DNA from 2 places in the Paenibacillus sp. 3LSP genome. Region 2 is predicted to be linked to the other one. Evidence: riboswitches for the same ligand, from Rfam matches in the RefSeq annotation. Region 2 holds a riboswitch; the other holds the start of a gene.
The links. A riboswitch is a leader RNA that binds a small molecule or an ion and turns the genes downstream of it on or off. The one in region 2 is predicted to bind cobalamin.

Region 1 (3,469 bases), on a different contig from region 2:
AATTCGCAGTAGCACATATGCGTATGAATTTGCGTCGTATCCCGTACCGATGAAGTCGTCATCCGGAACGCCTTCACTGCCCAGTTCAAATAGTTCGACCAGTCCTTCTGCTTCAGCGGCAGTCCTTCGCGCAGCGCAGGCTCGTCCACCTGGATCATTTCAATTCCCGCTTCCTCCAACACTTCGACTTCCTTTCGCAAGGCCAATGCAATTTGATAAGCCACCTGCTCCCGGGACAGGTCACTGCGAACAAAGGACCAGTTCAAGATCGTGATCGGACCTGTTAACATGCCTTTCACCGGTTTGTTCGTCAGGCTTTGGGCGTAGGCCGTTTCCTTCACGGTCATTGGCCCAGCAAATTCGACGTCTCCATAAATGATCGGAGGCTTCACGCAGCGCGTTCCATAGGACTGGACCCAGCCTCCTTGCGTAAACGCAAATCCTGGGAGCTTCTCGCCAAAAAACTCCACCATATCGGTCCGCTCAAACTCACCGTGCACCAATACGTCGAGCCCGATCTCCTCTTGAAACTCCACCCATCTGCGGATCTCCGCTTGGATGAACGCTTCGTACTTCTCCGCGCTCCACTCACCTTTACGCCACTTCTGCCTTGCAGCCCGCACCTCGGCGGTTTGCGGGAAACTGCCAATCGTTGTAGTCGGCAGGAACGGCAGCTGCCACTTCGCCTGCTGCTTCCGCCGCCGTTCGGCGAAATCGCTGGCGCGCTCAGCCGGAGCAGCTGCGGCCTGCGCTGCTTCTTCCCGTACGAATGGAAGGTTGCGGGCTGGATCTGCAGCAAGCGCAGCCAAAGCCCGTCGATTCTCGGTGAACTGCACCGGCTCCGCTCCTTCTCCGTGAACCGCCTTGCATAAGCTCACCAACTCCTCCAGCTTCTGCTCGGCAAAGGCCAGCGCATCGTGCAATACCGGATGCAGCCGCTCCTCCCTTGTTACAGATACCGGGACATGTAGCAAGCTGCAAGAAGGCTGCACGATGACCTCCGACGCTCCGGCCTGAAGCGAAATCACCTTCAGCAGGTTTAGTGCCTCATCTAAATCCGTACGCCAAATATTCCGCCCGTCAATCAGTCCCGCACCTAGCGTCTTGTCAGCAGGGAAGCCGGAACGCCGGAGTGATTCGAGGTTACCTTCCCGGCCATGAACGAAATCCAATCCCAAACCGTGCACCGGCAGTTCAATCAGTTCATCATACCGTTCGACCGCATCAAAATAGGTTTGGAGCATCAGTCGCAATCCCGGAACCTCCTGCGTAATCGTCTTGTAGATCAAGCGAAGCTGTAGTACGTCCTCCTCACTTAAAGAGACAACAACAGCCGGTTCATCGATTTGCACCCAATCTGCACCCGCTGCCTCCAGTTCGCGCAACACCTGTACGTACAGAGGCAGCAGCTTTTGGGTCCAAGTTTCAGCCTCCCCCGCGGTTTCCCCTTTGGATAACTTCAGCAACGTAAACAGTCCGAGCAGAACAGGCCTTCCGTTGATCCCGAGCTCCTGTTTCGCCTCCAGATAGGCTTGCAGCGGCCGATTGACAGTCAACTTGGGATCACGGTTCCCCAGCTCAGGTACGATATAATGGTAGTTCGTATTAAACCATTTGGTCATCTCGCTGGCGGTTGCTTCGTCATTGCCTCTTGCGATCGCGTAATACAGATCAAGCGAGATTTGTTCCCCGTTCCAAGCGAAGCGCTCCGGTACAAGCCCAAACATCGTCGCCGTATCCAGAACGTGATCATAATACGTAAAATCACCAACCGGTATGATATCAAGCCCCCGATCCCGCTGCACACGCAGGTTGTTCAAGCGAATCTCTTTTAATCGAGCATGAAGCTCCGGCTCTGTGATTTTCCCTGACCAATATGCCTCGATTTGCTTCTTCCAATCCCGTTGTCCACCGATTCTGGGATACCCCAGATTACCACTCAAAAAGTTCCCCATGTTCATTTCCTCCCATTGGTTTGATCAATCATACTAAGTCCGTAAAAAACACAAAAAAGGTCCTCGATAGCATGGCTAAAGAGGACCTTCGATCCGTTGTTCGATGGCTTGCAACTTTAACACCTCCCTATCTCCCGTAGGTACTGCAGTGCTGTTGAAATAGGCAGGTCTCCTGGCTCCGGGATCTTCGCCGGATGCAGCCTTCCCAGTGATTGTCACCAGTGGCATCTCATACATCCGACTCCTCCGTTACAGTGGCGGGACCGCGCCGGTATTGCACCGGACTTCCCTTTTAAGCTTCAGCCATGCTCGGCCGAAACACCTATTTCCGCTATATTCGGTTGGAATATACCTACCATCTTACTTCATCTGCCCCGCGAATACAATATCAAACAGATCGGAATTAACTTATTTATGCAATGAGAATGGGAATCAAATGACAACATTTTCGACAACTTTCATGTGATACCTATCACAATGCGGTCTTCGGACCCGTCGTACGATGAAAGTACATCAAGGAGCCATTTCCTTCACCATTATAGAGAGAAAGAGGAATGACCGATGAAATCGCGGAACATCCCAAAGCTTCTGTTGATTAGCTTATGCTGTCTGATCATGATTGCCGCAGCATGGTTTGCGTTCCCGTCGGAGCCCCCTCAGGTCAGTGCCCCTCCCCTGCAAGCGGAAGAGCTGCATCTCCATCCACCGCCCGTGGAGCCGATCATTAGACGGGAAGGCCATACCGTCCGCATTGAAATGACTGCGCAGCAGGCGGATATCGAGATCTCCGAAGGTGTCACTTATCCGGCTTGGACGTTTAACGGAACCGCCCCTGGTCCGGTGTTGCGGGTAAAGCAAGGCGATCAGCTGGAGTTTACCTTAAAAAACTTAGATCCCGACATGCCGCACTCCATGGATTTCCATGCGGTCCATGCCGCTCCAAGCAAGAAGTTCATTGACGTGATGCCTAACGAGCACGGCACGTTTACTTATCCCGCCACCACGCCAGGCGTGTTCATGTATCATTGCGGAGTTAGTCCGGTGCTGCTGCATGTGGCTAATGGGATGTACGGGATGATCATCGTCGAACCGACAGACGGTTACCCAACGGACTCGGAAATCGATCGAGAATATACGATGGTCCAAAGTGAATGGTATGCGGCCAATGATCTGGATGCGTTTCAACAAGGCGATCCGGAGGTTGTGGTATTCAATGGCGATGACTTTACGTTAAAAGACCATCCGTTCCTCGCCAAAGTTGGCGACCAGGTCCGCTTGTACGTCATCAATGCAGGGCCAAATCACGTTTCTTCGTTCCATGTGGTCGGGACGACCTTTGATCGCGTTTATCTGGACGGGAATCCAAACAACCAGCTGTACGGAATGCAGACCGTATTGCTTCCAGCCGGCGGCGGCGCAGTCGTTGAATTTACCGTTACAGAGGAAGGGGATTATCCAATCCTTACCCATCAACTGAGGGACGCCAACCTCGGCGCTACGGCGATCTTGCGCGT
Region 2 (3,469 bases):
GGCTGCCGCAGGAAGGGCAGCTTGCCCCAATGATCCCTTCAAAGCCGCAGGCCGAGCAGCGGTCGATGGGATGATTAATGCTAAAATAGCTGACCTGCTGCTGCAGAGCGTATTGCACGATCTTCAGGAATGCCTCCGGATTGTTGCGGGCATTGCCGTTGAGCTCGATATAAGAGATCGCTCCGGCGTTGCACAGCCCGTGGAATTTGGCTTCCAGCTCGATTTTTCGCGCCGCACTGATGTTGTAATAGACCGGGATATGGAACGAATTCGTGTAATACTCGCGGTCCAAAATCCCGGGCAGCGGGCCGTAGACCGCACGATCGCGTTTGGTGAACTTGCCGGCCAGCCCTTCCGCCGGGGTCGCAAACAACGTGATATTCAGATTGTGAATTTCACTTTGGCCGTCGCAATAGTCGCGCATGTATGCGATCAGGTCGTAAGCTTTCTGATACACGGCTTCATCCTCACCGTGGTGCTTCCCATACATCGCCTTCATGCATTCGGCCAGCCCGATGAACCCGATGGACAAGCTGCCGTGCTTCAGCAATTCGCCGACCTGATCGTCCGGTGCCAGCTGTTCACCGCCTTCCCAGACGCCTTCCCGCATCATGAAATCGGAAGCTTTGGCTTTCTGGGAAGCTTGAATCGAGAAGCGATGCAGCAATCCCTCAAGGGCGATATTCATATAGTGAGTCAGATCGCGGTAGAAGCCGCGCTCGTCGGGTTCTTGGCGGTGTCCCAACGCAATGCCGTGCTTCAAGCCGAGCTTGACCAGGTTCAGCGTATTAAAGGAAAGATTGCCTTTGCCAGACAGGTGATTGCGTCCGAACCGATCCGCCAACACCCGGGTGCGGCAGCCCATTGTCGCAAATTCCGTATCCGGATCCGTTGGATCGTAGTACATCAGATTCAGCGGAGCATCCAGGTTGGCGAAGTTGGGATAAAGCCGTTTGGCCGAGCATTCCGCCGCTTTCAGGAACAGGGAATAGTTAGGTTCCCCCGGATTTTGGTTGACGCCTTGCTTACATTTAAAAATCTGAATCGGGAATATCGGCGTTTCCCCATGACCGAGCCCGCGTATCGTGGCCGTAAGCAGGGAGTCGATGACCAACTGTCCTTCCGGTGAGGTGCATGTGCCGTAATTGATGCTGGTGAACGGGATTTGCCCGCCGGCCCGGCTCGACATCGTGTTCAGATTATGGATCAGGCTTTCGGCTGCCTGGAACGTCTCACTTTTGGTTTCCTTGAGCGCATAGCTAAATGCCTTAGGATATTGCTTCTTCAGATCGCTGCGGCCCATGGTGATATCACCAAAATCAGCGTTCGCGTCGCCCTCCTCGAAATAATCCAGCCCTTTGCGGAAGTACTTGGCGAACGATTTGGCTACGTACGGAGCGAGATCAAAGTCCAGCTTATTGGCGGACACGCCGCCGTATTGGGAGTTTTGCTGGGATTGGAAAATGATCGCTACCAGCGCCATCGCCGTCATGATCGAAGTTGGCGGGCGTACGCTGCCGTTGCCGGTGTTGAAGCCTCTGCGCAGCAGCTTGTCAAACGGGATAAAGATACAGTTCGTTGTGCCAAGAGCATACTGATCCAAGTCGTGAACATACACGATATTATCCTGAATCGCCTGGACCAAGCGAGTTGGCAGTACGAAATGACTTGCATACCATTTAGAATACTCGCTGCCGAATTTGCTCATCTTGCCGGAGAAGCTCTCTCCGTTTAAATTGGCGTTCTCACGCAGCACCTCAAGATTGCGGCTCTGGACGATTTCCTCGCCCATTCGAATCACTTCATCCAGCAAGGTGTCCCGGCCGGTATACGTCTGGCTTACCCATGCCATAACACACTTCTCCTCCCTGTAAACCGAGCTTTAGTTCAAAAATAAAAGAGCATGTCCAACCAACGAGGTAGACATGCCCGAATGCACTGCAAAAAAGATGGACAGACCAAATCAAGGCCCAACATTTCGGCGGCAAGCGGACACCATCCCTGATCCTCGCAGGTTTTCCGTCGGTGTCTTTCAAACGGGCAGGTCTCCTGGCTTTCGGAACGTTGCTGACGCCTTCCCGCAGCTCATCAAACATTAAGCTGTAGTGGCATTTCGTCAGTCAACGGCTGGGTCTTCCAGACGATATAGGCGGAACGCCTGTCTTTAGTACCCAGCTACCGATTACAGTGGCGGGACCGCAGCGGACTTGCACCGCACTTCCCTTTTAAGCTCCGGCGGATCGTCCGCCGGATCACCCGTTCACACTATATTTTGTTGCGTTAATCTAAGGATAGCCCAAGATGTTGTGTTTGTAAATGGGATTTTCCCATTGAAAACTGACTGAAAACGATGTGAAAACCTCCGGTCCGCACAATGATGCGGAGAGCGGGGGACGGATGAAAAATGTGAACATTTATAATTGGGACTGTAGGACTAGACGACGTTTTACAGGGGATGTGAGTTTTGGGGATGGCCTGGAAATTTAGCCGACGGGTTCGGTTGATCTTCAGGAGCGGGGTTGGTTAGAATAAAGTTATCGGACGAAAAATAGCTTAGGGATCTAAAGGATTCAAACTAATCCAATGACCAAGGAAAGAAGGGGACTGAGTATGGCTATCGCCGAAGTGACCGTCATTCCGATCGGGACGGGGAGCACCAGCCTCAGCGCTTATGTAGCCGAGTTGCATCGGGTGTTGGAGAAGCAGCAGGGCATCACCTTTACCCTGACCTCCATGAGTACGATTATTGAAGGATCGTTAGACGACGTGTTTGCTGCGATTCGCGCGATCCATGAAGCACCGTTCCAGTCCGGTGCCGGCCGGGTATCGACCTCGATCAAGATCGATGATCGCCGCGACAAAGCCAGCTCCTCGGAGCAGAAGCTGCGCTCGGTGCGCGAGAAATTATAATTTCTTGAAATTGGCGCTTGCATTATTTTTAAAACTCGGTATAATAAATTTTGTTCGCTAAAAACGAACCTGCTGGTGTAGCTCAGCTGGTAGAGCAACGCATTCGTAATGCGTGGGTCGGGGGTTCGAGTCCCTTCACCAGCATCTGATATGCAAGCGTAACGCGCCCTCCGAGGTTTTCGGGGGGCGCTTTTTTTCTAAAGAAGGGTGATCGTCTGCCCACATCTCATTCCTTAATGATTGGGGGATTGAACTAGGTAATCAATAATAGATTTGATTCTTTGGGTTGCAAAAATATATATCGAATTGTAAAATGGTTGCAAATACATAAAGGGGTGTTGTTGTGCTGATTGTAATTAATCCTGAACCGAGAGATATTATCGACACATATATTCCAATGTCTATTAGATCACGCATGTGTCAGGCAATTGTTGATGCGTATAAGTGGTCAGATATTTTACTAAGCAATACCTCTATCTTTAAGAGCGTGAGAGGAAAAAAACGGCTGCTTCCTGAAATTAAGAACGTAGCAGTTGAATTTTTTATAGTTCAAGCCATA

Region 1: linked by a shared signal. The riboswitch ahead of metE (5-methyltetrahydropteroyltriglutamate--homocysteine S-methyltransferase) and the one ahead of RW092_RS17475 (anaerobic ribonucleoside triphosphate reductase) in region 2 are both predicted to bind cobalamin.

What each region holds. Positions count from the first base shown of each region.
Region 1 covers NZ_JAWDJI010000243.1:10,720-14,188, reverse strand. The annotation lists gene metE (5-methyltetrahydropteroyltriglutamate--homocysteine S-methyltransferase) at 1-1,955, opposite strand, end outside; cobalamin riboswitch at 2,101-2,296, opposite strand; gene RW092_RS21315 (multicopper oxidase domain-containing protein) at 2,517-3,469, shown strand, end outside.
Region 2 covers NZ_JAWDJI010000205.1:9,390-12,858, forward strand. The annotation lists gene RW092_RS17475 (anaerobic ribonucleoside triphosphate reductase) at 1-1,852, opposite strand, end outside; cobalamin riboswitch at 2,023-2,275, opposite strand; gene RW092_RS17480 (MTH1187 family thiamine-binding protein) at 2,611-2,910, shown strand; tRNA gene RW092_RS17485 (tRNA-Thr) at 2,982-3,054, shown strand; gene RW092_RS17490 (hypothetical protein) at 3,254-3,469, shown strand, end outside.